2 regions of the Caulobacter sp. GW822-FHT01G02 genome follow, and region 2 is predicted to be linked to the other one. Evidence: riboswitches for the same ligand, from Rfam matches in the RefSeq annotation. Region 2 holds a riboswitch; the other holds the start of a gene.
The links. A riboswitch is a leader RNA that binds a small molecule or an ion and turns the genes downstream of it on or off. The one in region 2 is predicted to bind cobalamin.
Positions count from the first base shown of each region.

Region 1: it holds a riboswitch for cobalamin, as region 2 does, so the genes downstream of both, AC1RNC_RS08220 (TonB-dependent receptor plug domain-containing protein) here and cobO (cob(I)yrinic acid a,c-diamide adenosyltransferase) in region 2, are expected to answer to the same signal.

Region 1 is NZ_JBXAON010000002.1:571,348-586,345, forward strand. It holds gene ntrX (nitrogen assimilation response regulator NtrX) at 1-407, shown strand, start outside; gene AC1RNC_RS08180 (D-amino-acid transaminase) at 408-1,271, shown strand; gene hfq (RNA chaperone Hfq) at 1,428-1,676, shown strand; gene hflX (GTPase HflX) at 1,689-3,026, shown strand; gene mazG (nucleoside triphosphate pyrophosphohydrolase) at 3,048-3,896, opposite strand; gene AC1RNC_RS08200 (MFS transporter) at 3,853-5,265, opposite strand; partial or broken gene AC1RNC_RS08205 (hypothetical protein) at 5,521-5,586, opposite strand; partial or broken gene AC1RNC_RS08210 (hypothetical protein) at 5,617-5,739, opposite strand; gene cobU (bifunctional adenosylcobinamide kinase/adenosylcobinamide-phosphate guanylyltransferase) at 6,016-6,534, opposite strand; cobalamin riboswitch at 6,571-6,760, shown strand; gene AC1RNC_RS08220 (TonB-dependent receptor plug domain-containing protein) at 6,909-8,861, shown strand; gene AC1RNC_RS08225 (threonine-phosphate decarboxylase) at 8,866-9,879, shown strand; gene AC1RNC_RS08230 (ABC transporter substrate-binding protein) at 9,876-10,712, shown strand; gene AC1RNC_RS08235 (FecCD family ABC transporter permease) at 10,709-11,707, shown strand; gene AC1RNC_RS08240 (ABC transporter ATP-binding protein) at 11,704-12,474, shown strand; gene cbiB (adenosylcobinamide-phosphate synthase CbiB) at 12,464-13,420, shown strand; gene AC1RNC_RS08250 (cobyric acid synthase) at 13,408-14,868, shown strand; gene cobT (nicotinate-nucleotide--dimethylbenzimidazole phosphoribosyltransferase) at 14,865-14,998, shown strand, end outside.
Region 2 is NZ_JBXAON010000001.1:919,238-934,235, forward strand. It holds gene AC1RNC_RS04320 (RNA polymerase sigma factor) at 1-40, shown strand, start outside; gene AC1RNC_RS04325 (FecR family protein) at 37-1,140, shown strand; gene AC1RNC_RS04330 (TonB-dependent receptor) at 1,199-3,766, shown strand; gene treF (alpha,alpha-trehalase TreF) at 3,915-5,480, shown strand; gene AC1RNC_RS04340 (hypothetical protein) at 5,477-5,581, shown strand; gene AC1RNC_RS04345 (TonB-dependent receptor) at 5,610-7,985, opposite strand; gene AC1RNC_RS04350 (esterase-like activity of phytase family protein) at 8,184-9,668, shown strand; cobalamin riboswitch at 9,692-9,877, shown strand; gene cobO (cob(I)yrinic acid a,c-diamide adenosyltransferase) at 9,908-10,558, shown strand; gene AC1RNC_RS04360 (DUF1636 domain-containing protein) at 10,555-10,959, shown strand; gene AC1RNC_RS04365 (hypothetical protein) at 10,993-11,175, opposite strand; gene AC1RNC_RS04370 (transglycosylase domain-containing protein) at 11,190-13,448, opposite strand; gene aceB (malate synthase A) at 13,702-14,998, opposite strand, start outside.

The sequences.
Region 1 (14,998 bases), on a different contig from region 2:
TCAGCGAGGCCACCGGCCTGGCGCGCCGCAAGCTGGGCGAGGACGCCCTGGCCACGCTGCAAGTGCAGACCTGGCCCGGCAATGTCCGCCAGTTGCGCAACAACGTGGAGCGCATGCTGATCCTGGCCTCGGGCGAGCCCGGCGAGGTGATCACCGCCGAGATGCTGGCGGGGGCCGATCAGCCCAGCGCTGGCAACGCCGGAGCGATCGGGGCCGAGCGGATCATCGCCCTGCCGCTGCGCGAGGCCCGCGAGCTGTTCGAGCGCGAGTACCTGAACGCCCAGATCCTGCGGTTTGGCGGCAACATCTCGCGCACCGCCAATTTCATCGGCATGGAGCGCTCGGCGCTGCACAGGAAGCTCAAGTCCTTGGGCGTGGCCGGCGCCCGGGCGGAAGAGGAAGAGTAGATGTCGCGTTTCGCCTATGTGAACGGCCGCTTCGTGCGTCACGGCGAGGCCGCCGTGCATATCGAGGATCGCGGCTATCAGCTGGCCGACGGCGTGTACGAGGTCTGGGCCGTGTTCGACGGCAAGCTGGCCGACGCCGAGGGGCACTTCGCCCGCCTGTGGCGCAGTCTCGACGAGTTGCGCATCGCCCATCCCATGAGCCAGGCGGCGCTGACCATGGTCCTGCGCGAGGCCGTGCGTCGCAACAAGGTCAAGGAGGGGCTCTGCTATCTGCAGATCACCCGCGGCGTCGCCAAGCGCGACCATGCCTTCCCGAACCCGGCCGTGTCGCCGGCGATCGTCGTCACCGCCAAGTCGCTGGATCGCGCGGCTACCGAGGCCAAGGCCGCCAAGGGCGCTTCGGTGATCTCGGTCCCCGAGAACCGCTGGGCCCGCTGCGACATCAAGTCGATCGGCCTGCTGCCCAACGTCCTGGCCAAGCAGGCGGCGCGTGAGCGCGGCGCGCTGGAGGCCTGGTTCGTCGACGACATGGGCCTGGTGACCGAGGGCGCATCGTCCAACGCCTGGATCATCGACGCCGAGGGCGCCCTGCGGACCCGCGACACCAACGCCAACATCCTGCGCGGCGTAACCCGTTCGACCCTGCTGGAAGTGATCCGCGAAACCGGCCTGCCCTTCAGCGAGAAGCCGTTCACCATCGCCGAGGCCCAAGCCGCCAAGGAAGCGTTCATCACCGGCGCCGGCTCGCTGGTCACCCCGATCACCCAGATCGACGGCGTCAAGCTGGGCGACGGACAACCGGGGCCGGTGGCGATCGGCCTGCGGCGTTCCTATATGGAGCGAGCGCGCCTGAAATCCGTCTGAGATCGGAGCAATATTCGATCCAAACGTTTTGATGGCGTACGGCCTTGCGGAAATTTTCCCTGCGCGCTTGTCGCTTTCAGCGAAAAATCCTCTAGCATGGCCTTGTTTGTGTGGGGGGCGTGTTGCCCTCCGATAACAACGAGAGGGGAACCCCCGATGTCTGCCGAGAAGAAGCAAAACCTTCAGGACACCTTCCTGAACAGCGTGCGCAAGTCGAAGACGCCGCTCACCATTTTCCTCGTCAACGGCGTGAAGCTGCAGGGCGTGGTCAGCTGGTTCGACAATTTCTGCGTCCTGCTGCGTCGCGACGGTCAGTCGCAACTGGTCTACAAGCACGCCATTTCCACCATCATGCCGGCTCAGCCTGTTCAGCTCTACGAGCCCAGCGCCGACTCCGACGACTGAATTTAGAGACGCTTGTCCAAATCCACATCCAGGTCGATTGACCACGCCGCGCCGATCCTGAAGGCGCTCGTCATCCATCCGGCGCGGCAACTTCGCGGCCAGGCGGCCCTCGAGGCCCGGGATCCCAATGCCCGGCTCGAGGAAGCCGTCGGTCTCGCCACCGCGCTTGATCTCGACGTCGTCGAGACGATGATCGCGCCACTGCGCGCCGTCACGCCCGCCACCTTGTTTGGCAAGGGCAAGGTCGAGGAGTTCGCGGCGATCTGCGAGGTCGAGCACATCGACGTCGCCGTCTTCGACGATCAGCTCACGCCCATCCAACAGCGCAATCTCGAGAAGGCGCTGGGGGTGAAGGTCGTGGACCGCACCGGGCTGATCCTCGAGATCTTCGCCCGCAGGGCCCGGACCCGGGAAGGCCGCCTGCAGGTCGAGCTGGCCAGGCTCGAATACGAACGCTCGCGCCTCGTCCGCACCTGGACCCACCTTGAGCGCCAGCGCGGCGGCACCGGCAATACCGGCGGTCCTGGCGAAACCCAGATCGAACTGGACCGCCGCCTGATCCGCGACAACATCCTCAAGCTCAAGAAGGAGCTGGAGGAGGTGCGCCGGACGCGGACCCTGCACCGCAGCGCCCGCAAGAAAGTCCCGTACCCGACCGTCGCCCTGGTCGGTTACACCAACGCCGGCAAGTCCACGCTGTTCAACCGCCTGACCGAAGCGGAAGTCCTGGCCAAGGACATGCTGTTCGCGACGCTGGACCCGACCCTGCGCACCGTGAAGCTGCCCGACGGGCGGCCGGCGATCATGTCCGACACCGTCGGCTTCATCTCCGACCTGCCGCACGAGTTGGTCGAGGCCTTCCGCGCCACCCTCGAGGAGGTGCAGGAGGCCGACGTGGTTCTGCACGTCCGCGACGTGGCCAATCCCGACAGCGAGGCCCAGGCCCGCGACGTCCAGAGCGTGCTGGCCGAACTGGGCGTGACGTTCGACGAGGGCAAGACCGTCGTCGAGGTCTGGAACAAGATCGACCTGCTGTCCGAAGAGGATCGCGAGGTCATTGAGGGCCAGGCCCGGCGCAAGGAGGCCTCGACGGTGTCGGCCGTCACCGGCGAGGGTTGCGAGGCCCTGCTGCGCCGGATCAGCGGCCTGATCGACGACTCCCCGCCGGTCGAGATCCAGCTGAAGGCCCAGGACGGCCAGGCCATCGCCTGGATCTACCGCAACGGCCGGGTGCTGAACCGCTACGACGGTCCGGACGGCGACGTCACCATCGTCACCCGGCTCGACAGCCAGGCGCTGGGGCGGTTCGAGCGACAGTACCCCGGCGCCCTCGTGGGGACGATCGACTAGAAGGCGCGACGAGAGGGGCGGCTAGCCCTTCTTTTCCGCCGCCTTGGCGTCGTTCCAGAGAGCGTCCATTTCCGCCAGATCGGACTGGTCGGGCGTCTTGCCGCGCTCGGCCAGGCCCGCCTCGACGAAGGCGAAGCGGCGGGCGAACTTGGCGTTGGTGGCGCGCAGGGCGTCCTCGGGGTCGACGTCCAGCTTGCGGGCCAGGTTGGCGCAGACGAACAGGATATCGCCCAGTTCCTCGCGGGCCTTGGCCATGTCGCCGGCCTCGATCTCGACCTCGATCTCGGCGGTCTCCTCGCGCAGCTTGTCCAGCACCTCGCGGGCCGAGGGCCAGTCGAAGCCGACGCGGGCGGCGCGCTTGGTCAGCTTGACGGCGCGGGTGAGGGCGGGGAGTCCCGCCGGCACGTCGTCCAGCACGCCGGTCTTGGCCTTGGCCTTGCGCTCCTGGGCCTTCAGCTCTTCCCAGCCAGCGACCTGGGCCGAGAGGTCTTCATAGGCGTGATCGCCGAACACATGTGGATGCCGGCGGATCATCTTGTCGGAGATGGCGGCCGCCACGTCCTTCAGGTCGAACGCGCCCTGTTCCTCGGCCATCCGCGAATGGAACACCACCTGCAGCAGCAGGTCGCCCAGTTCGTCGCGCAGCTCCGGCAGGTCGTTGCGCTCGATGGCGTCGGCGACCTCGTAGGCTTCCTCGACCGTATAGGGCGCGATCGTCGCGAAGGTCTGTTCCAGGTCCCAGGGGCAGCCGCCGTCCGGATCGCGCAGCTTGGCCATGATCTCGATCAGGCGGAAGATGGGGTGCCCATCTTCGCCTTGAGAGCCTTCATTCGGCGGGGCCAGGGGCGGGGATTTGCTGGGGGAGGACATTCGGTGGCGGCTCCGCTGTGGGGGCGTCCCCCTCGGCCGCGTCCCGCGCCCCGAGCTGGCGCTGAATCTCGGCGACCCGGGTCGCATCCAGCGGATAGCGCAACATGACGGCGGCGACCACCAGTCCCATCGTCGCCGGGACGACGGCGTACATGGCGATCAGCGCGTTGTCGCCGGAGACGGTCGGAACCTTGGGGTCGAAACCCATCCATTGCAGGACAGGGAAGGCCCCGATCGCCAGGGCGTAGCCCAGCTTCACCGTGCCGGTCAGGATGGCGTAGAGCAGGCCGGTGCGGTCGACGCCGCTGGTGAGCCGCTCCTCGTCGCCGATGTCGGCCATCATGGAGCGCACCAGCACCGGCGCGGCGGTGTAGGGGATCCCCGCCAAGATCAGGACGAGCGTGCCGATGCCGGAATTGCCGACCGGCGTGAACACGGTGGCGACCTGGACGATGGCGTAGATCACGGCCGCGACGGACAGGGCCCGGTGCTTGCCGATTCGCTTGGCCAGCAGGGGCCACAGCGGCGCGCTGAGCAGGCCGGCCAGGAAATAGATCAGCAGCAGCACGCCCGACTGGGTCTTGTCGAAGTGCTTCACCCGCTCGAAGAAGAACAGGAACAGCGCTCCGGCGATGCCTGGCGCCAGACCCATCAAAAGGTCGGCGAACAGCAGCATGCGCACCGACGGACGGCCCAGCAAGGCCAGGTACTGCTTGATCCCGGCCGCATGCCGCGCGACCGGCGCGGCCGGCTCGCCCACGACGCGGACGGCCATCAGGATGGTGATCGGCAGCAGGGCGACGATGAACCAGCCCATGGCGCGCACGCCCTCGGCGTGACCCGTTTTGAAGACGCCCACCAGCAGCGGCGGCAGGCACAGCACCAGGATCATGCCGACCATGTTGCCAGCCTGCCACCAGCCATAGATCCGCGAGCGCTGCTGATAGTCGCTGGAGAGGACGCCGCCCCAGGCGGTGTGCGACAGGACGACCATCGAATAGCCGGCATAGGTGACCAGCAGCCAGGCCCAGAGATAGAAGGCGCTCGCGCCGGGCTGGCCCATGAACAGGGCCAGCGCCCCGATTCCCACCATCGGCATGCCGCCCAGCAGCCAGGGCCTGAAGCGTCCGAGCTTGGTGCGGGTGCGGTCCATGATCCCGCCCAGGAACGGGTCCAGCGAGATGTCGATCAGCCGCACGAACAGGAAGGCCGCGCCGACCGCCGCCAACGAGAGCCCAATCGTGCTGACGTAGAATTCGGGCAGGTAGACCACGAGCGGAAGGCCGAGCGCCGCGATCGGAATATTGGGCGAGGCGAAGGCCGCCAGGGCCCACGAAGATCGTCGTTGAGTTGATGGGCGCTCGGACATTTCTGTACTCCTCCCCGCGCTGTTGGTCGCGCTCGGACACTGGAAGGCCGATGAACGGCCGTTTGAATGAGTGTGCGAGCATTGTTCGCCGAGCGCCAGCCTCTTCCTTGGGATGGGGGACGCGCGTCCGCCGCTTCACGCGATCGCTCGCTGAAGGTGTGGAAAGGGAGGCGGAGCGCCGGACAGCGTCCGGAGTTTGGAAATAGAAATACCGTTTCGACGAAGCCAGACGCTCCGCGCAACCGTTATCCGCCAGCGTCCCGTCGGGTGGCCCTGTTCAGGCCTTACCGGGACCCAGGCGCCTCCGTTTCCGGAAGCGCCCAGAGGTCGAAGAGGACGGGCTTACAGCCTGACACGCCCCTTTGCCTCCAACCACGCCGACGGCGGGCGGGTGAGCCCAGCAAGCCCATCCCCGGACCGTCCGAGTATCCCCCTCGGACCTGTCCCCGCTCGATCACCCCCCGCCGCCGCAATCGGTCGCTGGCCATGCGCCCTTTCCTCGCGACGAGGTGGAGAGAGAATACGGCGGGTTTTGAGGCCGGGGATGGAGGGCGGCGAACGCTCGTGAGTCACCCTTCTCCCCTTGCGGGAGAAGGTGGCCGCCGAAGGCGGTCGGATGAGGGGTCACACGGGGGCTAACCGCTTGCGCCGTAAAGCTAATCCGACAGGCTTATCACCCCCTCATCCGGTGCCGCGCGCCACCTTCTCCCGCAAGGGGAGAAGGAAAAGCGCCCGCACGCCGACGGGAATTCACCCCTGCGGCTTCAGCTTCAACGGCAGCCCGGCCGCCACGAAATAGACCTCGTCGACCGCCTGCGCGAGCCGCTGGTGCAGCCGTCCGGCCTCATCCCGAAACCGTCGACCGAGCGGTGTCTCGGGCACGAGGCCCAAACCGACCTCGTTGCTGACCAGCCAGAGGCGGGCGGGGCAGGCGGCGACGGCTTCGACCAGAGCGGTCGCCTCCGTCGCGATGTCGCGCTCGTCCAGCATCAGGTTCGACAGCCACAGGGTCAGGCAGTCGACGACCGCCACGGCGTCGGCGGGCAGGGCGGCGATCGCCTCCGCCAGGGCCAGCGGCGCCTCCACCGTGGTCCATGATTCGCCCCGGTCGGCCTGGTGGCGGGCGATGCGCTCGGTCATCTCGTCGTCGAAGGCCTGGCCGGTGGCGATCAGCACCGGACGCACCGCTCCAGCGGCGATTTCCGCCGCTTTCTGGGCGAAGGCGCTCTTGCCGGAACGGGCTCCGCCCAGCACCAGGATCGACGTCATGGAAGCTCCACATTGACCGTAAGCGGCGCAGTCTATAGGGCTGCCCCCGCACTAGGCTCCTCGAAAGAGGATTAAAAGGGAACGAGGTTCAAGACCTCGGCTGCCCCCGCAACTGTAAGCGGCGAGTTCTAGCGTCACATGCCACTGGGGTCTCCGGACCCTGGGAAGGCGACGCCAAGAGCGACGACCCGTGAGCCAGGAGACCTGCCCGGCGCAGTCGTTCATCGCTCGGCCGGGGTGCGCCGAACGAACGGGATCTCCCGCGAAACGACAGTCAAAGGGCCGCGCGACGGTCCGGGGCGTACGTATGGCTTTCCAGCTTGCGGGTGCGTCGCGGTCAGCCGTGCGGGTCGTTCAACTGGGAAGATTGAAACATGATCCGAACGTTTTTGAGCTCCACCGCGCTCGCAACCCTCCTTGTCGCCGGTTCGGCCATGGCGGAAGAGCAGAAGGCCCCCGAGGCCGATGTCGCCGGCGCTGTCGGCGCCAACGGCGTCGCCGAACTGATCGTCACCGCCACCCGCACCGCCCAGCCGATCGAGAAGGTCGGCGCGTCTGTCACCGTCCTGACGCAGGCCGCCATCGAAGCCAGCCAGGCGATCTCGGTGACGGAGCTGCTGGCCCAGACGCCGGGTGTCAGCTTCACCCGCAACGGCGGGCCGGGCACGGCCACCAGCCTCAACATCCGCGGCGCCGAGACCCAGCACACCGTGGTGCTGATCGACGGCGTCAAGCTGAATGACCCGTCCTCGACCCAGGGCGGCTTCAACAGCGGCAACCTGCTGATCGGCGACATCGCGCGCATCGAGGTGCTGCGCGGCGCTCAGTCTACCCTGTGGGGCAGCCAGGCCGTCGGCGGCGTGGTCAATATCGTCACCGCCGATCCCACCGTTCCGTTCACCAGCTCGATCGAGGCCGAAGGCGGCGCGCGCAAGACCGGCTACCTGCGGGCCGGCGTTGGCGGCGCTTCGGACAAGATCACCTGGCGCCTAGCCGGCGGCTACTACACCACCGACGGCTTCTCGACCTACAAGCTCGGCAAGGAGAAGGACGGCTACCAGAACACCGGCCTGTCGGGCCGTGTCCGTGTGGCGCTGGCCGAAAACGTCTCGGCCGAGGTCCGCTCGGTCTATTCGAAGGGCAAGAACGACTTCGACGGCTTCAACGTCGACAGCGCCGAGTTCGGCCGCACCGAGGAACTGGTCGTCTATACGGGCCTGAACTTCACTCTGCTGGACGGTCGCTGGAACAACCGCCTCGGCTACGCCTATACCGACACCGACCGCGAGAACATCAATCCGGCCCGCCCGGCCGCGCCACTGACCTTCGACGCCGCCGGCAAGAACAAGCGCTTCGAATATCAGGGCGTGTTCGCGATCTCGGACATCTGGACCGCCACCTTCGGCGCCGAGACCGAGAGGGCCCGTATGCGCACGCGCTCGCCGACGGTCCTCAAGCCGAACCCCGCATTCAGCACCGGCCGCGTCGGCGTCGACAGCCTTTACGGCCAGCTGCAGGTCGAGCCGGTGAAGGGCCTGACCCTGACCGGCGGCCTGCGCTACGAGGACCACGACACCTATGGTTCGCACACCCTCGGGCAAGTCGCGGCCGCCTGGGCGCTGAACGAAGGTAATACGGTCGTGCGCGCCAGCTTCGGCCAGGGCTTCCGCGCCCCGGGCCTCTACGAGCTCTACAGCGAGTACGGCAACCTCAGCCTGTCGCCGGAAGATTTCGACAGCTGGGACGCCGGGATCGAGCAGCGCTTCTTCGGCGGCAAGGCCCGCGCCTCGGCCACCTGGTTCCACCGCGAGGCCGACAACGAGATCCGCTTCTTCTCGTGCGCCTCGGGCTCGACCACGGCCCTGTGCAATCCGAACGGCGCGTTCCGCTTCGGCTACTACGACAACGTCCAGAAGACCAAGGCGCAAGGGGTGGAACTGATCGGCGAGGTCAAGCCGGTCCCGGCCCTGACCATCACCGGCAACTACACCTATACCGAAGCCGAGTCCGACTCGGGCGCCAGCAAGGGCAAGCAGCTGACCCGTCGCCCGAAAAACATGGGCAACCTGTCGGCCGCCTATCGTTGGCCGGTCGGTCTGACCACGACGGTGGCGGTGCGTTACGTCGGCAAGACCTACAACAACGACGCCAACACCCAGGTGGTGAAGGACTATACCCTGGTCGATCTGCGCGCGGCCTATCCGATCAACGAGACCCTCGAGGTCTTCGGCCGGGTCGAGAACGCCTTCGACAAGGACTACCAGACCATCCTGAACTACGGGACGCCGGGACGCGGAGCCTTCGTCGGCTTGCGGGCGCGCTTCTAGGCCCATGAAGGCGTCGATTTCCACCATCGGCGCCTTCCGGCATGGCGGCCGTCTCCGCGAGGCGATGGCCGCTTTTCCGGACGCGCCGCGTCCCTGGCTGGACCTGTCGACTGGGATCAATCCCGAGCCTTGGTCCGGCCAGCGGGCGCCGGCCGACGCTCTGCGCCGGCTGCCGGATCCGCTTGAGCTGGCCGAACTGGAGGCGGTCGCCGCGCGGGCGTTCGGCGTCGCCGACCCCGGCCGCGTGGTCGCCACCTCCGGCGCGGAGGCGGCGCTGCGGCTGCTGCCCGGTCTGATCGGCGGCGGGCAGGTCGCGCTGCTGGCCCCGATCTATGGCGGCCATGCCGAGAGCTGGGTGGCGTCGCCTCCGAACTTCATCGCGTCGCTGGACGATCCGGGCGCCGTCCGCGCCGACGTGCTGGTGCTGGTCAATCCAAACAATCCCGACGGCCGGCGGATCGAGCGCGGCGTCTTGGCCGCCCTGGCGGCGGAACGGTCGGACGCCGGGCGCTGGACGGTCGTCGACGAGTCTTTCGGCGAGGTCGCGCCCGAGCTCAGCGTCGCTGACCTGGAGATCGACCGGCTGGTAATTTTGCGCTCATTCGGCAAGTTCTATGGATTGCCTGGGGTGCGACTGGGTTTCCTGATTGGAAACAAGGTTTTCACGCGAGAATTTCGCGCGCTTCTGGGCGACTGGCCGGTCGGGGTCGACGCCCTGACGATGGGGCTGGAGGCCTATGCCGATGACGCCTGGAGGGCGCAAACTCGGACGTGGCTGGCGAGCCAGGCGGGCGCAGTCGACGCTGTTCTAACCAAGGCGGGCCTCAAGCCGCTTGGCGGCTGCGATCTCTTCCGTTGGGTCGGGGCGCCGGACGCGCTTGGTCTGTTCAGCCGGCTCTGCGCTCAGGGCGTGCTGACGCGGCCCTTCGCGGACCGGCCGGATCAACTTCGGATCGGCTTGCCTTCGCGCAATGAATTCAATCGCTTTGAGCAAGTACTTCGCGCGGTGACATCATGAACCGCCGCGAGGTCGTGGCCGGAGCCCTGGCGATGACGGCGGGCGGTCCGCCGCCGCTTCCAAAGCGCATCGTGTCGCTGAACAGCTGCCTGGACGCCATGCTGGTCCACCTGGCCGACCGCGGCCAGATCGCCGCCCTCAGTCACTATGCCCGAGACGCGCAGGCCTCCACCGTCGCCGCCCAGGCCCGGACGCTGCCCTACACCTGGGAGAGCGCGGAGGAAGTCATCGACCTGATGCCCGATCTGGTCCTGGCCAGCCAGCACTCGGCCCTGGCGACGCGCAACGCGCTCAAGCGCCTGCACGTGCCGGTCCAGCGCTTCAAGGTTCCCAGGTCGATCGACGAGAGCCTGGGCCAGGTGCGCGAGCTGGCCAGGCTGATCGGCCATACCGATCGCGGCGAGGCCCTGGTCGCCCGCATCGAGGCGGCGATCGCGGCCGCCAAGCCCGCGCCCGGCGCGCGACGGCTGACGGCGCTGATCTATCAGCCCAATGGCTTCGCGGCCGGTCCCGGCACCCTGGTCGACGAGATGATGGACCATGCCGGCTTCGACAATGTCGCCCGCCGATTCGGCCTGAAGACCTGGGGCAATGTCGGGCTGGAGCGCCTGCTGGCCGATCCGCCGCAGGTGCTGCTGGTCGGCGTTTCCGCGCCAGGCGCGCGCAGCTGGGCCGACCGGATCATGACCCACCCGGCCCTGAAGGCCGTGTCCGGGCGGATGCGCCAGGCGCCGGTGCCCGAGAAGCTTCTCTATTGCGGCGGCCCGGTCCTGATCGAGACCGCCGCCGCCATGGCCCGCGCGCGGGTGCAAGCCTTGAAGGAGGGCGCATGAAGCCCCGATCTCCTCCTGTGAAGCCGTGGGCGATCTGCGGCGTTCTGCTGGCGCTGCTGATCGTGCTGTTCGGCGTCAGCCTGTGCGCCGGACGCGTATGGGCGCCGTGGAGCGCCTGGACCTCGGGCGGCGCCGATCCGCGCTGGGCCATCGTCTTCGGCCTGCGCCTGCCGCGCACCATCCTGGCCATCCTGGTCGGCGGAGCCTTGGGCCTCTCCGGCGCGGCGCTGCAGGGCTACACCCGCAACCCACTGGCCGATCCCGGAGCCCTGGGCGTCTCGGCGTCGGCGGCGCTGGGCGCGGTGCTGACGCTGTATCTGGGCGCGGCGGGCGAGGCGACCTGGATCCTGCCGGCCGCCGCCATGGTCGGGGCGGGCCTGGGCGTCGCGGCCCTGCTGGGCCTGGCGGGCGTCACCTCCAGCATCGTCACCTTCATCCTGGCCGGCTTCGTCATCCAGACGGTCTGCGGCTCGGCCATCGCCCTGGCCTTGAACCTCGCGCCAAACCCCTGGGCGGTGAACGAGATCGTCAACTGGACCCTTGGCTCCCTGGCCGACCGCAGCGTCGACGAGGTCAAGCTGGCCGCGCCGGGGATCGTCGCCGGTGGCGTCCTGCTGCTGACCCTCGGCCGCTCGCTGGACGCCCTGACCCTGGGCGAGCAGGGCGCGCGCTCCCTCGGTGTCGACCTGTCGCGCACGCGCCTGCTGATGGCCATCGGCGTCGCCGTGGCGGTCGGGTCCAGCGTGGCGGTGACCGGCGTCATCAGCTTCGTCGGCCTGATCACTCCGCACCTGCTGCGGCCGCTACTGGGCTCCAGGCCGAGCGCGGTGCTTTTGCCATCGTTCCTGGGCGGCGCGGCCCTCACCCTGGCCGCCGACATCCTGGTGCGCATGACCCCGGCCGCCAGCGAGGTCAAGCTCAGCGTCGCCATGGCCATGCTGGGCGGCCCGTTCTTTCTGGCCATGTTGATCTCGATGCGCCGGAGGCTGGCATGATTTCCGCCCGGAACGTGACCCTGGCCCTGGGCGGACAAGCGGTGCTGGACGGCGTCACCGCCGACTTCGCCAAGGGCGGCGTGATCGCCATCGTCGGTCCCAACGGGGCGGGCAAGTCGACCTTGCTGGCGTGCCTGGCCGGCCTGCGGCATCCGGACAGCGGCGCGGTCACCCTGGACGGCGCGGCGGTCGCGGCCATGCCCGGCCGCCAACGCGCGGGCCGCATCGCCTTCCTGGCCCAGACGCCCGATATCGCCTGGGACGTCGACGTCCGCGCCTTCGTGGGCCTGGGGCGCACGCCGTATCTCGGGGCCTTCGGTCCCAGCGCCGAGGACCGCGCGGCGATCGACGACGCCATCGCCGCCGCCAGCCTGGAGCGCTTCGTCGACCGCGCCGTCACCCGGCTGTCGGGCGGCGAGCGGGCCCGCGCCTTGATCGCACGCGGTCTGGCCGGCCAGACCGACTGGCTGCTGGCCGACGAGCCGCTGACGGGCCTTGACCCCGGCCACGCCCTGGACGCCCTGGCCCTGTTCCGCCGCCTGGCCCACGACCAGGGCAAGGGCGTGATCGTCACCCTGCACGACCTGAACCTGGCCGCGCGCTTCGCCGATCGGGTGCTGGTGCTGAGCGAAGGCCGTCTGGTCGTCGACGGCGCGCCCGACACGGCCCTGACACAAGAAACCCTGTCAGCCGTCTATGGCGTCGTCGTCCGCCTTCACGGGGGCGAGGGCGGGCCGCTGATCGAGGTGCTAGGCCGTGCCGGCTAGGCTCTTACCCACCAGCCCCTGGATCGTCCTGGCGGCGGCGGTCGTGGAGGCCGCCGTCGGCTATCCAGACGCTCTGCACAGGCGCGCGCCGCATCCGGTCGTGTGGATCGGCGGGCTAATATCTGCGCTGGAGGCGGGCCTCAACCTGCCGGGGTTCGGCGAGATCGCGCGCCGCCTGCTGGGCGTGGTGACCCTGGCGCTCATCGTCGGGGCCAGCGCCCTGGCCGGCTGGATAGTCGCGGACCTCGGCGGACCGGTGGCGATCGTGCTGGTCGGGACCGTGGGCCTGGCCCAGCGCAGCCTGTTCGACCATGTCCGCGCCGTCGCCAAGCCCTTGGCGGCGGGCGACCTGGACAGTGCGCGCATCACGGTCGGCCACATCGTCGGCCGCGACGTCGCCCGACTGAGTGAGAGCGACATCGCCACCGCCGCCATCGAGAGCCTGGCCGAGAGCTTCTGCGACGGGATCGTCGCGCCGCTGTTCTGGTTCGTGGTCGCCGGCCTGCCGGGCCTGTTCGTCTACAAGGCCGTCAACACCGCCGACAGCCTGATCGGTCACCGCGAGCCACGCTGGCGCGCGTTCGGATGGGCCTCGGCGCGCTTCGACGATGTGATGAACCTGATCCCGGCGCGCCTGGCGGGCGGGGTGATCGCCCTCGCCGGGCGCGGCGGCTGGCGGATCATGCTGCGCGACGCCGGCAAGCACGCCTCGCCCAACGCCGGCTGGCCCGAGGCGGCGATGGCCGGCGCCCTCGGCGTACGCCTGGGCGGTCCGGCCTGGTACGACGGCGCGTTGTCCCAGCGTCCGGTTCTGGGCGAGGGCAGGGCGGCGACACCCGCGGATCTGACCCGCGCCCTGCGGATCTATCTTGTCGCCTGCGGGCTGCTCTGGGTGATGCTGGCCGTCGCCGGGTTTGCCTGGGGAGGATTCGCATGGCCGCTTTGATGATCCAGGGCTGCGGCTCCGACGTCGGCAAGTCGGTGCTGGTCGCCGGCCTTTGCCGTCTATTCGCCAATCGCGGCCTGAGGGTGCGGCCGTTCAAGCCGCAGAACATGTCCAACAACGCCGCCGTGACCGCCGACGGCGGCGAGATTGGCCGCGCCCAGGCCCTGCAGGCCATCGCCTGCCGCGTCGCCCCGACCGTCGACATGAACCCGGTGCTCTTGAAGCCCCAGAGCGACGTCGGCGCCCAGCTGATCGTGCGCGGCCGGATGGCCGGGACCTGGAAGGCGCGCGGCTATCAGGAACGCAAGGGCGCGCTGCTGGACACGGTGCTGGAGAGTTTCCGCGCGCTGCAGGCGCAGAGCGACCTCGTCATCGTCGAAGGCGCCGGCAGTCCCGCCGAGATCAACCTGCGGGCCGGCGACATCGCCAATATGGGCTTCGCGATCGCGGCCAACGTGCCCGTCGTGCTGGTGGGCGACATCGATCGCGGCCACGTGATCGCCGCCCTGGTCGGGGCCCATGTGGTGCTGGACGACGCCGACCGGGCGATGATCCGAGGCTTCCTGATCAACAAGTTCCGGGGCGATCCCAGCCTGTTCCAGGACGGCCGCGCCGAGATCGTTCGCCGCACTGGCTGGGCCGACCTGGGCATGGCGCCCTGGCTGGCGGCGGCGCGGCGCCTGCCGGCCGAAGACGCCGTGGTGCTGGATCGCGCCGCGACCGCTGACGGCCGCAAGGTGCGGATCGTCGTGCCGATTCTGTCGCGGATCGCCAATTTCGACGAGTTCGACGCCCTGCGCACCGAGCCCGAAGTCGAGTTCGCCTTCATCCCGCCGGGTGCGCCGCTTCCGGGCGACGCCGACCTGGTGATCCTGCCGGGGACCAAGGCGACCCTGGCCGATCTGGCCTTCCTGCGCGCCCAGGGCTGGGACATCGATCTGGCCGCCCACGTCCGGCGCGGCGGCCGTGTGCTGGGCGTCTGCGGCGGCTACCAGATGCTGGGCCGGCGGGTGTCGGATCCGGATGGCGTCGAGGGCCCGCCGGACTCGGTCGAGGGTCTGGGCCTGCTCGACGTCGAGACGGTGATGACCGGCGACAAGACCCTGCGGCCGGTCGCGGGCCGACTGACCGGCGGCGCGCGCTTCGAGGGCTACGAGATGCATGTCGGCCGCACCACCGGCGCGCTCTCGCCGATGCTGACCTTCGACGACGGCGTCACGGACGGCGCGGTTTCGACCAGCGGTCAGGTGCGCGGCGCCTATGTCCACGGCCTGTTCGACCGAGGCGAGGCGCGGGCGGCCCTGCTGGCCGAGCTGGGCGCGGTGTCCGATGCGATCGACCAGGCCGTCCGCGTCGACCAGGCGCTGGACGAGATCGCCGCGGCGCTGGAGCAGGCCTTCGACATTCCCACCCTCGCCGCGATCGCCGGCCTGGAGAATTTCCGATGAATTTGCCGCCCGTCACCGCCGTCGACCATGCCCAGACGGGGCGGCTACGCGCCCTGATTGACGGCAAGGCCAAGCCGCCGGGCGCGCTGGGGCGGATCGAGGACCTGGCCGTTCGGCTGGCTCTGATCGC
Region 2 (14,998 bases):
CATGGGCCACCTGACGCGCAAGCTGAGGGCGGGCGAATGAGCACCCCCATGGACGACGACAAGATGGATCTGGCGTTGAACCTTTCCCTGGATCAGGCCGCCGAGTGGTGCGTGCGACTGTCCGAAGGCGAGCTGACGCCGGCCGAGCAACTGGCGCTGGACGCCTGGTTCGCCGCCGATCCTTCGCATCGCGCGCTGCTGGACGACGCCGTCGCCGCCTGGCGGGCGGTGGACGAGCAGGCCGCGCACCCCGGCATGATCGCCCTGCGCGGCGAGGCGCTGAACGACCTGCGCCGCGCCCAGCGCCGGCAGTGGGCCAGGAAGCCCGGCCCGCGCGTCGCGATCTGGAGCGCCGCGGCCGCCGTGGTCGCCGCCGTCGCCCTGGGCGGAGCCTTCGCCTGGCGCTCGAGCCTGCCGGACGTCTATCGCACCACCGAGGGCGAGCGGCGCATCGTCGAGCTGGCCGACGGCTCACGCGTCTCGCTGGACGCCGCCACGGTGCTGAAGGTCCGCTACGACGGCGACCGCCGCCGGCTGTGGCTGGAGCAGGGGCGGGCGAAGTTCGCGGTGGCCAAGGACCCGCTGCGGCCCTTCTCGGTCGCGGCCGGCGGCAAGCTGGTGGTCGCCACCGGCACCACCTTCAGCGTCGAACGCGTCGCCGACCAGATGCGGGTGGTGCTCTACGAGGGCCACGTCGCGGTGCTGGACGGGGAGGGCGCGAAGGGGCGTCCGCCGCCGCTGCTGAGGGTCAATGGCGCGCCGACCGAGAAGTCGCTGACGCCCGATCACGAGCTGGTCGCCCAGGTCAATTCCGAAGCCGCCTCGGTCGCTCCGGCCGATCCGAACCGCGCGGCCGCGTGGGAGAGCGGCCAGCTGGTCTTCCAGGACGAGCCGATGAGCCTCGCCGTCGAGCGGGTCAATCGCTACGCTCGCGAGAAGCTGCGGATCGGCGACCCCAGCGTGGCCAATCTGCGGATCAGCGGCGTCTTCACCTCGGGCGACACCCGCGCCTTCGTCGACGGCGTCACCGCGGTGCTGCCCGTGCGGGCCGTCAGCGGCCAGGGCGGCGAGACCGTATTGCGCGCGTTCCAACGCCAGCCAAAAAACTTCACCGCCGGTGGTGAGTCCTCCGTGGAGTGAGGCGTCTAACTGACCAAAAGCGCCGATAGACAGAACAAGCGGCGCGAGGGAGGGACGTATGAGCAAGTCTTTCGAGCAACGCTGGCTGCTGGGCGCTTCGGCGGCCGTGCTGATGGCCCTGGCCGCGCCGGTCGCGGCGCAGGCTCAGGCGCGCGCTGAGCAAGCCTATGACATTCCGGCCCAGGACCTGTCCGGCGCCCTGCGCGCCTTCGGCCGGGCCTCGGGCAAGCAGCTGGCCTTCGACGAGAACCTGACGCGGGGCAAGCGCGCGCCGAAGCTGAAGGGCGCCTATTCGGCCGACGAGGGCCTGACGCGGCTGCTGGCCGGCTCGAACCTGGTGGCCCAGCCCACCGCCAGCGGCGTCTACGCCATTCGCGAGCGGCCGCTGTTGGTCTCGGCCAGCGCCGCCGGCCAGTCGGCCGCGCCGGCCGCCGCCGTAGAACAAAGCCGTCCGGAAGAGCCCGCCCAGGTCGACGAAGTGATCGTCGTCGGCACCCCCGGCGGCGCCGGGATCGACAAGCTGTCGGCCAGTTTCGCGGTCACCACGGTCAGCGCCCAGGACATCCTCAAGGCCTCGCCCAAGAGCAGCGCCGAGCTGCTGAGCCTGGTGCCCGGCGTCTGGGTCGAGACCTCGGGCGGCGTGGCCGGGGCCAATGTCTTCGTGCGCGGCTTTCCCGCCACCGGCGACGCCGAGTTCCTGACCATCCAGCTGCAGGGCGCGCCGATCTATCCGCCCTCGACCCTGTCGTTCCTGGAGAACTCGTCGATCTTCCGCGTCGACGAGACGATCTCGCGCATGGAAGCCCTGCGCGGCGGTCCCAACCCGATCTTCTCGAACGGCCAGCCGGGCCTGACCACCAACTTCATGCTCAAGGAAGGCGGCGAGGAGACCAAGGGCCTGATCAAGGCCACGACCTCCGACTACGGGCTGCGCCGCATCGACGGGGTGATGAGCGGCAAGCTGGCCGATGACCTCTATTTTATGGCCGGCGGCTACGTGACCCGCTCGCCGGGCGTGCGCGACACCCAGTTCGACAACGAGAAGGGCCAGCAGTTCACGGTCAACCTGACCAAGCGGCTCGAGCACGGCAAGGTCAACCTGTACGCCCGCTTCACCGACGACCACGGCGCCTGGTACCTGCCGTTCGCCGTCAATGTGCCCGGCATCGACAAGGGCGAATACACCCAACTGGGCGAGCTTTCCCGCCAGCAGACCCTGCAGGTCCACGCCAATGGCGCGACCCGGAGCTTCGACCTGGCCGATGGCCGGGGCTGGAAGGGCTATGTGGCCGGCGGCAGCTTCGAGCACGATTTCGGCGACGGCTGGACGGTGCGCGACCGCTTCAGCTTCACCAAGGGCGACGCCAACACCTATGGCCTTGTGCCCGACGGCGGGGCGGTGACGGCCGCCTCGGTCGCGACCGTGATCGGCGGCCCGGTCCGCACGCGCGGCGGGACGGCCCTGGGGACCGGCGACTACGTCCAGAACTGGGGCGCGTGGATCGTCGAGAAGCAGATCCAGGCCCTGACCAACGACTTCAGCCTCAACAAGAAGGTCGGCGACCACTCGATCTCGGCCGGCTACTACGCCTCCAGCTTCTCGTCGGACGACTTCTGGACCATCGGCAACTTCAAGCCGATGCAGGTGAAGGCCAATGGCGACTACCTGGCCGCCAACGTCTCGTGCGCCAATCTGGCGACGGCGGGCAGCGGCTCGGGCTGCTGGGCCTATGGCCTGCTGTCGAACGGCGACGGCAAGGTCAACGCCGTCTACCTGGCCGACAGCTGGCGGATCGCCGAGCCCCTGCGCCTGGACGTCGGCGTGCGCCGCGAGAAGTTCGAGACCGACTATATCGTCGACGACGGCAACGGTTATCCGGACGGCCTGGCCATTCGCACCGTCGACTACGACCAGTCCAAGACCTCGTACACGGTCGGCCTGAACTACGACCTCAACGAAATGTCCGGCGTGTTCGCCCGTTACTCCAAGGGCTACAAGTTCCCCAGCTTCGACAACTTCCGCGAAAACCTGACCGACACGCTCAGCGTCAAGCAGTACGAGCTGGGCTACAAGCTGCGCTCGGGCCCGTTCGAGCTGTACGCCACGGGCTTCGCCAACACCTTCGACGGGGCCAAGTTCGCCGATGTCGGCGGCACGCTGGAGACCAACTCCAACAAGGCCCACGGCCTGGAGCTGGACGGCCGCTGGCGCTCGGACTTCGGCCTGTCGCTGGCGCTGAACGGCACGCTGCAGAAGACCGAGATCAAGAAGTCCTCGATCCCCGGCAACCAAGGCAAGAGCGCCCAGCGCCAGCCCGACTGGCAGATCCGCTTCACGCCCAGCTATGATGTCCAGCTGGGCTCGGTGGCGACCACGTTCTACGGCACGGTCAGCGCGGTCGACGATCGCTGGGGCGACAACGCCAACACCCAGAAGCTCAAGGGCTACACCAAGGTCGACCTGGGCGCGATCTTCAATGTCGGCGACTTCAGCGTCCAGGTGGCGGCCGACAATCTGACCGACAGCCATGGCCTGACCGAGGGCGATCCGCGTTCCACCAGCGGCGCCAACGCCCGTCCGATCCTGGGTCGGTCGGTGCGGCTGTCGGTGGGGTACAACTTTTAACGGTAACCCCACCCCGATCTCCCCGGCGAAGGCCGGGGTCCAGATCGTAGGTCAGAGCGTTCCGGACTATCGTCCATCGCTCAGGCTGAGTCTGGACCCCGGCCTTCGCCGGGGAGACGGCTTGATTGATTTGAGTTTGAGGTCCCGCATGGTCCGTCTGATCGCCACGACGCTAGCCGTCCTATCCTTGGCTTCAGCCGTCCATGCGCAGGACGCCGCCAAGATCCCAACGCCGGCGGACACTTACCAGGAGCTCTTCCACCAGATTCAGACGCGACGGATCTTCCCGGACGGCAAGACCTTCGTCGACGCGGTCCCGAGGCGCGCGCCGGCGAAGATCCTGGCCGATTATCGCGCCCATTCAAGGCTCAGCGACGCCGAGCTGAAGCGGTTCGTCACCGCCAACTTCGTGGTCCCGCAAGCGGGCGCCGCGCCCAAGCCCAGCGCCGCGCGGCCGCCGCTCAAGGATCACATCGCCGCGCTCTGGCCGCACCTGACCCGGCCGCCGGTCAAGCCGGTGGCCGGCGGTTCGGCCCTGGCCATGGACAAGCCGTTCGTCGTGCCCGGCGGGCGCTTCCGCGAGATCTACTACTGGGACAGTTACTTCACGATGCTGGGCCTGAAGGCCGACGGCCGCGACGATCTGGTCGAGAGCATGATCGACGATTTCGGAGGCCTGATAACGGCTTACGGACATATCCCCAACGGTGCGCGGACCTATTATCTCAGCCGCTCGCAGCCGCCGTTCTTCTTCGCCATGGTCGGGCTGTCCAGCGCCACGGACCCCAAGGTGCTCAAGACCCGCGTCGACCTGATGCGCCGCGAGCACGCCTTCTGGATGGACGGGGAGAAGGATCTCCAACCCGGCCAGGCCCACCGCCGCGTGGTGGCCTTGGCCAAGGGCGTCGTCCTCAACCGCTACTGGGACGACCGCGACACCCCGCGCGATGAGTCCTATCGCGAGGACTTGGAGACGGCGCTGAGGAGTTCTCGCCCTGCCGCCGACGTATTCCGCGACCTGCGGGCCGGGGCCGAGAGCGGCTGGGACTATTCCTCGCGCTGGATGGCCGACGGTCAGGCGCTGTCGACGATCCAGACCACGGCCATCGTCCCGGTCGACCTCAACAGCCTGATGTACGGGCTGGAGAAGGCGATCGCCAAGGGCTGCGCTCAGCTGGCCGACACCGCCTGCGAGCGCGACTTCGACCGTCGCGCCCAGGACCGGGGCGAGGCCATCGACTTCTATCTCTGGGACAACGCCAAGGGCGGCTATGTCGACTACCAGTGGAAGACCGGCCGGCGCCTGGACGACCTCAGCGCGGCGACCTTCTACCCGCTGTTCACGGGCGCGACGGACGAGCGGCAGGCCCACACCGTCGCCCAGAAGGCCTGGGACGTGCTGCTGGCGCCCGGCGGCCTGCGCACCACCACCGCCCGCACCGGTCAGCAGTGGGACACGCCCAACGGCTGGGCTCCCTTGCAATGGGTGGCCGTCTCCGGACTGCGCCGCTACGGCGAGGACGCCCTGGCCGCGGAGATTTCCAGGCGCTGGCTGGCCACGGTCGAGCGCGAGTACCAGGCCAGCGGCAAGATGCTGGAGAAGTACGACGTCGAGGAGGCCAAGGCCGGCGGGGGCGGGGAGTATCCCACCCAGGACGGCTTCGGCTGGACCAACGGCGTGGCGCGGGCGTTGATGGAGCCGGCCGCCAAATAGCTAGCTCCTCTCCTTGTCATCCCGGCCGTAGCGAAGCGGAGAGCCGGGACCCAGGGGCGACCGCACTGCGCCGGCCCCTGGGTCCCGGACAGCCTCTATGAGGCTTCCGGGATGACAAGGATTGCAGGCCTAGAACTCGAAGCCGATCGTGCCGAACACCTGGCGCGGGGCGGACGAGTGGAACACCAGAATGGTCCCCGCCGCGTCGTCCGGCGCGAACACGCTGCTGTCGAAGTTCGAGGCGTAGCGCTTGTTCGTCAGGTTGGTGACGTTCAGCGACGCCTTGGCCCCCTTCATGAAGCCGACCGGGCTGAACCGGTAGCTGACGCCCAGGTCGAAGGTGGTGACGCCGGCGAAGCTCTGGTCGTTGGTGTAGGTGTAGTAGCGGCGGCCGGTGTACTTGCCCTGCAGCGAGGCCGAGAAGCCGCCTTGCTTCACGCTCAGCACGCTGGCCAGCATTTCCTTCGGCGTATCGACCTGCTGCTTGCCGGCCGTCTGCTTGATCACGCAGGTGGTCGTGCACCAGTTGAGGTCTTCGTCGTAGGTCGACTTGTTGTACGAGGCCGAATTGTACCAGTTCAGCCAGGACGTCGCCTTCCACAGCACGCCGATCTCGGCGCCCTTGCTGGTGACGCTTCCGGCGTTGTGGAAGGAGTTGCCGCAACCCGGGTTCTGCTGCTGGTTGGTCGGGCAGGGATTGTACTGCAGCAGGCGGTTGTTGAACTTCACGTCGTAGGCGGCGATCGAGACCTGAAGATTGTCGCCGACATAGCGGTAACCGGCGTCGAAGCTCTTGGAGGTCTCCGGCTTCAGGTACTGGCCCTGGGCGTTCCAGACCGCTTGCGACACCGACTGCGGGCCCAGCTTAAAGCCGCCCTGGAACATGGCCATGTTCTCGGCGTAGCTGGCGAACACCTCGTGGCCCGGGGCGATACGGTAGCGCGCGCCGATTTCCGGCAGGAAGTTGTCCTTGGCGTACAGCGTGCCGCTGGCGAACTGGCTGGACGCCGTCACCGGCGCCTTGGCGATGCCGCGCTGGGCCTCGGCGGCCGACTTGGCGTGAGTGCTCTTGAAGCCGAAGTCGATGCTGAGCGCGTCGTCCAGCAGGGTGACCGTGTCCTGGACGTAGAACTGCTGGGTCGTCCAGTTGGTCTGCTGAACCCACTGGGCGGTGTCGGGCTGGCCCTTCAAGAACTTCGCCAGGCTGAACGGGCCGGTGACGTTGGTCCAGATGTAGCGCGCGGCGCTGCTGGTGTTGTCTTCCAGCCAGAGACCGGCCTGGATGTGGTTGAAGCCCAGCGTCCAGCCCACGTTCGCCACCACGCCGGTGCGGTCGATGGTGTAGCGGGTGTCGCGGATCTGGACCGGCAGGTCGTCGGCGGTCGAGGTCGTGCCCTGGTTCGACAGGCCGGTGATGAAGTTGTTGCCCGCGCCCTTGTCGGTGTGGCGATAGACCTGCACGTGGCTGGTGAGGTTCTCGCGAACCTTGAAGTCGCCCGACAGGTAGTAGACCTCGTCGTTGCGCAGGATCTGGCCGTTGGTGAAGGTGACATCGGCCAGCTTCTCGGGCGCGGTCGAGGGGACGCACTTGGCCGCCAGCGAGGCCACCGAGCAGGCGGCGCGGCCGACATAGGCGTCCCAGTTCGGCGCGTAGCCGGCCCAGTCCCAGCCCAGGCGCGAGCGCATGTCCTTGGAGAGATAGGTGTCGTCGGCCTGGTTCGTGCGCGACACGTCCGCGAAGGCGGTGATGACGTTGTCGCCGAAGCGGTACTGGGCCTTGGCGTTCAGCTGCTTGCCGGTCGACTTGGTGTAGGCGCCCTGGTTCACGAACAGGTCCTGCTGGGCGTAGTGGCCCGAGACATAGGCCGAGAAGCCGCCGTGCTCGCCGGTGTCGAAGCGCATGAACGTGCGGGCGGTGTCCTCGCTGCCCACGGTCCCGTTGATCGAAAAGCCCATGTCCTTCTTCGGATCGCTGGACGTGTAGATCAGCGCGCCGCCCAGGTTGCTGGTCGAGGGGATGGACAGGCCGGCGATGCCGGTGGCCAGGTCGGCCCGGCCCAGGTTTTCCGAGATCAGGGCGCGGCTGATGGTCAGGCCGTTGTAGTTGTTGTAGGCGCCGTCGCCCAGCGGCATGCCGTCCAGCGAGTAGCCCAGGTGGGTGGTGTTGAAGCCGCGCACCTGCAGTGACAGCGACTGCTCGTTGACGCCCAGGGCGTCGATCGACTGGGCGCTGACGCCCGGCAGGAAGTTCAGGGCCTTCTGAATGCTCGTGCCCGGGGGAAGGACCTCCAGGCTGGACGGCGTCAGGGTGTTGACCGAGCGGGTCTGACCGCTGCCGACGATGACGACCGCGTCGATCTCGTTGGTGTCGGCGGGGGCGCCCGCGACCGCATCGGCGGCCTTCGCGGCGGGAGCGTCGGCGGCCAGAACCTCAGCGGCTTGCGCCTGGGCGGCGAACATGAGGCAGGCGGCGATGGCCACCAGGCTGGCGGATCGGAGCAGCATTTCGGATATCCCCTCGATATCGCGCGCCACGCGGATTTTCGTCTATGGCGCCGATTGGTTGAGCGCCGCGTCTATTCCACAGGTTGATGACGGTTCTGCTGCGTCTGGATGACAGCGTGCGTCACAAAACCGATGCACACCCTCCCTAAGAGCGCGCCAGGTTCACCGAACGCCTCGCATCCTTTTCAGGAGCTCTCGATGTCGCGCCATCGCCTTGTCGGAACCCTCGTGGGTCTCGCCGCCCTGGCCTTGGCGGCTGGCGCCGGCGCTCAGTCGCGCACCTATGTCACGCCGCATTGGGACAACACCCCCGGCGACGTCACCGTCCCGTTCGGCGGCAAGACCTATGTCAATCACGGCCTGGCGGCGGTGGGCTGGTTGCCGGCGGCGACACGCGACTTCAACGGCGAGACCCTCGGCTCGTTCTCCAGCATGGCGCTGTCGAACTGGAAGAAGGCCGCCGACGGGTCCTATACCGGGACCTTGCGCACCCTGCCGGATCGGGGGCCCAACAATGTCGGACCGTTCAAGAGCACGACCGACTACGCCAACCGCGTCCACGAGCACGCGATCAAGCTGGTTCCCGGCAAGGGCCTGACCATCACGCCCACGGGCGGCTTCCTGTTGAAGGACCAGACCGGCCAGCCGTTCACCGGCATGGACCCGGGCGCCAACGTCGTCGAGCGGGGCGGCGTGCGCTATCCGTCTCCGGCCAGCGGCGAGGGGGCGGGCAAGCTCAGCCTGGACAGCGAGGCGATCGCCTACCTGCCGGACGGAAGCTTCTACGTCTCGGACGAATATGCGGCGGGCGTCTATCTGTTCGACAAGACCGGCACGCTGACCGGCGTGATCCAGACCGTCCCGGCGCTGCTGCCCCTCAAGAAGGGCCAGCTGAACTTCGGGGCCGAGAAGGCGCCCGACCAAGGCCGCCGCAACAACCAAGGCCTGGAGGCCCTGACCATCAGCCCCGACGGCAAACGCCTGATCGCGGTGCTGCAGAGCGCGACCATGCAGGACTCGATGTCGAACAACGCCACCCGCAACAACACGCGCGTGCTGGTCTACGACATCAGCCAGACCCGGCTGCCCAAGGCCCCGATCGGCCACTACGCGCTGCAGTTGCCGACCGTGCGCGAGAACGGCGACGGTCAGAGCGCCGACGTCACCGCGGCCCAATCCGAGGCCGTGGCGCTCAGCGAGGACCGCCTGCTGGTTCTGGCGCGAGACGGCAATGGACGCGGCAAGGGCACGCCCAATGCGCCGGTCTACAAGAGCATCCTGCTGGTCGATCTCGCCGGCGCCACCAACCTGGCCGGCACGCCCTACGAGCAGGACGGCAAGCCGATCGCCAAGGACGGCGCGCTGAACCCCGACATCAAGCCGGCGGCCCAGGCCGAGCTGGTCAACATCCTCAACCCCGTCCAGCTCGCCAGGTTCGGGATCAATCTGTCGGTCGCGCCCTCGACCCCGACCAGCCTGCCCGAGAAGATCGAGGCCATGGCTATCGGTTCGACGTTCGACAAGACCGGCGACGTCTTCCTGCTGGTCGGGTCGGACAACGACTTCGCCACGGCCAGGGGCCATGTGAACGGCCAGGACTTCGACGCCTCGCTGCATGGCGACACCGGGACCGGCGACAACGACAACCTGGTGCTGGTCTACCGCCTGTCCCTGCCGAAGTGAGCTTGACCCTCCGGGCGGGCGCGCCTACCCCGGACGGCGAAGGCATGGAGGTCGCGAGACCTCCGGGAACGCGGTGACCAATCCGCGGCTGCCCCCGCAACTGTGATCGTCCGTCGATCGTCGCGGCACGCGCCACTGGGAGTGATCCTGGGAAGGCGCCGCGACGGGAGGGCGTAAGCCAGGAGACCGGCCTTCGTCATATCAACGCGGCCGGCGGGGTGTCCGGCGAGGGCAGGGTGATGAACGAAGAACTCCCGGACGGCGAGGCCGCCCAAGAGGCGGCCCAAGAGGCCGCGAAGAACGCGCGCCACAACGCCAGGATGAAGGTGATCCAGGCCGCGCGGGCCAAGATGATGGCCGAGCGTCAGATCGAGAAGGGCCTGTTGATCGTCCATACCGGGGCGGGCAAGGGCAAGACGACGGCGGCCCTGGGCATGGTCTGCCGCGCCATCGGCCACGGCCAGAGGGTCAGCGTCATCCAGTTCATCAAGGGCGCGATGCAGACCGGCGAGAAGGTCGTGTTCGATGCCTTCCCCGATCAGGTCGAGTTCCGGCCGATGGGCGAGGGCTTCACCTGGGACACCCAGGACCGCGCCCGCGACATCGCCGTGGCGCGCGAGGCCTGGGAAGCCATCAAGGCCCGCATCGCCGATCCCGACTGGGACATGGTCGTCGCCGACGAGCTGAACATCATCCTGCGCTACGAGTACCTGCCGCTGGATGAGGTGCTGGAGGTTCTGGTCAATCGGCCGGAGGGCAAGCACGTGGTCGTCACCGGCCGCAACGCGCCCGACGCTCTGATCGAGGCCGCCGACCTGGTCACCGAGATGGCCCAGGTCAAGCACCCGTTCCGCGGCGGCGTGAAGGCCCAGGCGGGGATCGAGTTTTGACCGTTCTGCGCGCGGCCGACGACGGCCCGGCGGTGGTGGTCTGCAACACCTGCCGCGTCTCGACCGAGGAGCGCGAGACCCAAGAGGGCCTGCGCGGCGGCGCGCTGCTGGCGGCGGCCCTGCGCGAGGCGGCGGCGGGCAGCGACGTGGCGATCCAGGAAATGCCCTGCCTGTTCAACTGCGCCCAGCACTGCTCTATCCACCTGCGGGCGCCGGGCAAGATCGGCTATGTGCTGGGCCGGTTCGAACCGACCGCCGAGGCCGCGCGCGCGATCGTCGACTACGCCGTGGCCTATGCCGCCAGCGACGAGGGCGTGGTCCCGTACCGCCAGTGGCCGGAGGGCGTGAAGGGCCATTTCATCGTGCGCGTGCCGCCGGCCGGGAAGCTGGTGGGGGATTGAGACCCCCGGACAGATGGGTTTCTACCTCGCGTCCTAGCGAACCGGCCGCCGCACCGTCCAGACCAGGAGCGCCGCCGACAGCAGGACGCCGCTCACCACCACGCCGAAGGTGACCAGGCCGGCGCGCGTGGCGCGGGCCTCGGCGCGGGCGCGGAAGGGGCCGGCGTGGGCCTCGGCGAGGGCCGACAGGGTGTCGCGATCAGGGGCGTCGGACATGTCGGCTCTCCGGGTTAGGGGCGCGGCTCAGGCGGTGGCGGCGCGATGGGGGCGACCGGCGCGACGGGCGGCGGCGGGAGCGGGTCGGCGGGCACGGTCAGCGGGACCACCGGCAGGCCGTCGGGGCCGATCTCGCCTTCCAGCGGCAGGCCCAGGTCGTCCAGCGGGTCCTCGACGACCACGGGGGCGACGTTGCGGCCCAGGGCCGACAGCATGAAGGCTTTCCAGATCTTGGCGGGCTCGCCGCCGCCGACCACGCCGTTCATCGAGCTGTTGTCGTCGTTGCCGACCCAGACCCCGACCACCAGGTCGTCGACGTAACCGACGAACAGGGCGTCGTGATAGTCCTGGGTGGTGCCGGTCTTGCCGTAGGCCCCGTCGATCGCCGCTTCCAGGCCCGTGCCGCGATGGGTGGCCGAGCGCAGCAGGTCGCGCATGCCAGCCAGCACCTTGGGATCGTAGGCGGTGGTCTTGCCCTTCTGGAAGGTCTCCAGGGCGTGCGGAACGATCGGATATTCGCCGGCCGCGATCGAGGCGTAGGCGGCGGTCAGGCGCGTCAGGCTCATCGAACCGGTGCCCAGCGCCATGGTCAGGTCGTCCGGGATCTTCTCGGTGACGCCCAGCTGGCGGGCGACCTTGATCACCTTGGCCGGACCCAGGTCGTGGGCCAGACGCACGGCCGCGACGTTCGAAGACGCGGCGAAGGCGCTGATCAGCGGGATCTCGCGGTCGCGGTATTTGCCCTCGTGGTTCTTCGGCGTGTAGCCGCTGACCTGCACCGGCGTGTCGAGGATCGGGCTGGTGGTGGTCATGCCCGACTGCAGGGCGGCCAGATAGACGAACAGCTTGAACGACGAGCCTGGCTGGCGCGCGCCGTCGGCGCGGTTGAACTGGCTGGCGCCGTAGTCGCGGCCGCCAACCATGGCCACGACGCGGCCGTCCTTGCGCATCGCCACCAGAGCCCCTTGGGTGATGTTCAGGACCTTGCCGTCGCGGGCGATGTAGTCGTTAAGGATCTTCTCGGCCTTCTCCTGCAGCGCGGGATCCAGCGTCGTCTTGACGATGGTCTCGCCATAGCGGGCGCCGATCGCGGCGCGCGCCTGGGGCAGGGCCCAGTCTGCGAAGTAGGAGCCGGTCGGCAGCTTGTCGGGGTTCTCGATGGCCGAGACCTCGCCGACCGCGTCGGCCTGGGCCTGGGTGATGGTCTTGGTCTCGACCATGGCGCCCAGCACCACGCGCATCCGCTCGCGGGCGCCTTCGATGTTGTTGGTCGGGGCCAGGCGGGACGGGGCCTTGACCAGGCCGGCCAGCATGGCGGCCTCGCCGATCGACAGCTGCTCGGGCTGCTTGCCGAAATAGTGCCGGGCCGCCGCGCGCAGGCCAAAGGCGCCGTCGCCGAAATAGACCGACGACAGATAGCGCGACAGGATCTCGTCCTTGGAGAGGCGGGCCTCCAGATAGACCGCGATCAACGCCTCCTGCGCCTTGCGGCGAAGGTTGCGGTCGCTGCTCAGGAAGGCGTTCTTGGCCAGCTGCTGGGTGATGGTCGAGCCGCCTTCCGACACGCCGCCGGCCTGGGCGTTCTTGCCCAGCGCCCGCGCGATGGCCTTCGGGTCGACGCCCATGTGGCTGTAGAAGCGGCGGTCCTCGATGGCGATGAAGGCGCCGGGCACGTATTTCGGCAGCTTGGCGACGTCGATCGGGGCTTCCTTGTAGGAGCCGCGACGGGCGATCGGCGAGCCGTCATCAGCGACCAGAACGATGGCGGAATTGTTCAGCGGCTCCAGGGCGCGGCTCAACGGCAGCGACCAGAACAGCGAGGCGACCAGCACGACCGCCAGCACCACGGCCGCCGCCGCGCCGATCAGCCAGGCGGGACGCTTCCAGATCGGCGGCTTGGCGGTCTTGACGGGCTCGGCCGGGGAAAGGGCGGCTTCCGGGATCGCCTCGACGGCCTCCGGCAGCTCGGTCTCGGCTTCGGGAGCGGGCGCTTCCTCGGGCAGGACCTCGGGTTCGGGTTCGACGACCGGCGTGGGCGCGGGGGTCTCTTCGACGGCTGCGGGTTCGACGATCTCCGGCGTCTCGGCGACCGGTTCGGCCGGCGGCTTGGGGGGGCGCGGCTTTCGCGGACGAGGCGGCTTGGGCGCGACGGGTTCGGACGAACTCTCGGGCAGGACAGCCGCCGAGGTCATCGCGGCCTTGGCGCGCGGCTTCCGGGGCTTGCGCGGCTTCGGCGCCGGCGGGATGTCTTTGGGATCGGCGGGGTCGGACATGGACTGGCGCTCGCTTCGGGCCAGGCCCTCACTCGTCGAGCGCGCTCATTACCACACGGCCCCGGCAAGCCAAGCGCGTAGAAACCGAAGTTTCTTCCGCTCGGCCCTTGAATGGCGTTCGGCCAGGCATAGATGACCTCCCGTGAGGCCGAGGCCTCTGCCCTTCCTGGGCGTTTCCTCCCCTACTTCTCAAGCCCGGCTTTCGCCGGGCTTTTTCTTCGCGGTCATGCGTTCGGTTGGATCAGGCGGTCGGCTAGATCAGTTCGTAGGCCGGCAGGGTCAGGAACTCTTCCAGGCTGTCGGACAGCACCATGCGGGTGAAGAGCTCGGCGGCCGTTTCCAGGCGCGGCGAGGCGAAGTCGCGGCGCAGGTCGGCCATCTCCTGGGTGAACAGGCTGATGAACAGCTCCGAGGTCAGCACGCGGCCGTCGTCCAGCGCCGCGCCCAGGCGGATCCACTGCCACAGCTGCGTGCGGCAGATCTCGGCCGTCGCGGCGTCTTCCATCAGGTTGTAGAGCGGCACGGCGCCCCGGCCTTCCAGCCAGGCCTGGGTGTAGCGGACGCCGACGCGGATGTTCTCGCGCACGCCGGCCTCGGTGCGCACGCCCTCGTGCAGCTCCAGCATCTGGGCGGCGGTGATGTCGAGATCGGCGAGCAGCTTGTCGCGCTGGTTGGCCGCCGGCATCAGGCGGTCGAAGACCTCCATGGCGACGGGCACCAGGTCCGGGTGGGCGACCCAGGTGCCGTCGTGGCCGGCCCCGGCCTCGCGCTCCTTGTCGGCCTTGACCTTGGCGAAGGCGGCCTGGTTGGCGGCGTCGTCGCCCTTGACCGGGATCTGGGCCGCCATGCCGCCCATGGCGAAGGCGCCCCGGCGGTGGCAGGTCTGGATCAGCTTCAGCGAATAGGCGCCCAGGAAGGCCTTGCCCATGACCATGGCCGAGCGGTCCGGGGTCAGGAACTCGGGGCGGCGGCCCAGGCGCTTGATGAACGAGAAGATGTAGTCCCAGCGGCCGCAGTTCAGGCCGACGATGTGGTCCTTCAGCTCGAACAGGATCTCGTCCATCTCGAAGGCGGCCGGGATGGTCTCGATCAGCACCGTGGCCTTGATCGTGCCGACGGGCAGGCCGAGGGCCTCCTGGGCGCGGACGAAGACCTCGTTCCACAGGCGGGCCTCGAGGTGGCTCTCCAGCTTGGGCAGGTAGAAGTAGGGGCCCGAGCCTTGCGCCAGCGTCGCCTTGGCGTTGTGGAAGGCGTAGAGGCCGAAGTCGAACAACGCCCCGGCCACGGCCTGGCCGTCGACCTCCAGGTGGCGCTCCATCAGGTGCCAGCCGCGCGGGCGGATCTTCAGCACCGCCGGGGTCGGACCCATGGCGTAGGCCTTGCCGGACTTGGCGTCGACGTGGGTGAGGTCGCCCGACCAGCGATCCTTCAGATTGATCTGGCCCTCGACGACATTGGCCCAGGTCGGCGCCGTGGCGTCCTCGAAATCGGCCATGAACACCTTGGCCCCGCAGTTCAGGGCGTTGATGATCATCTTGCGGTCGACCGGG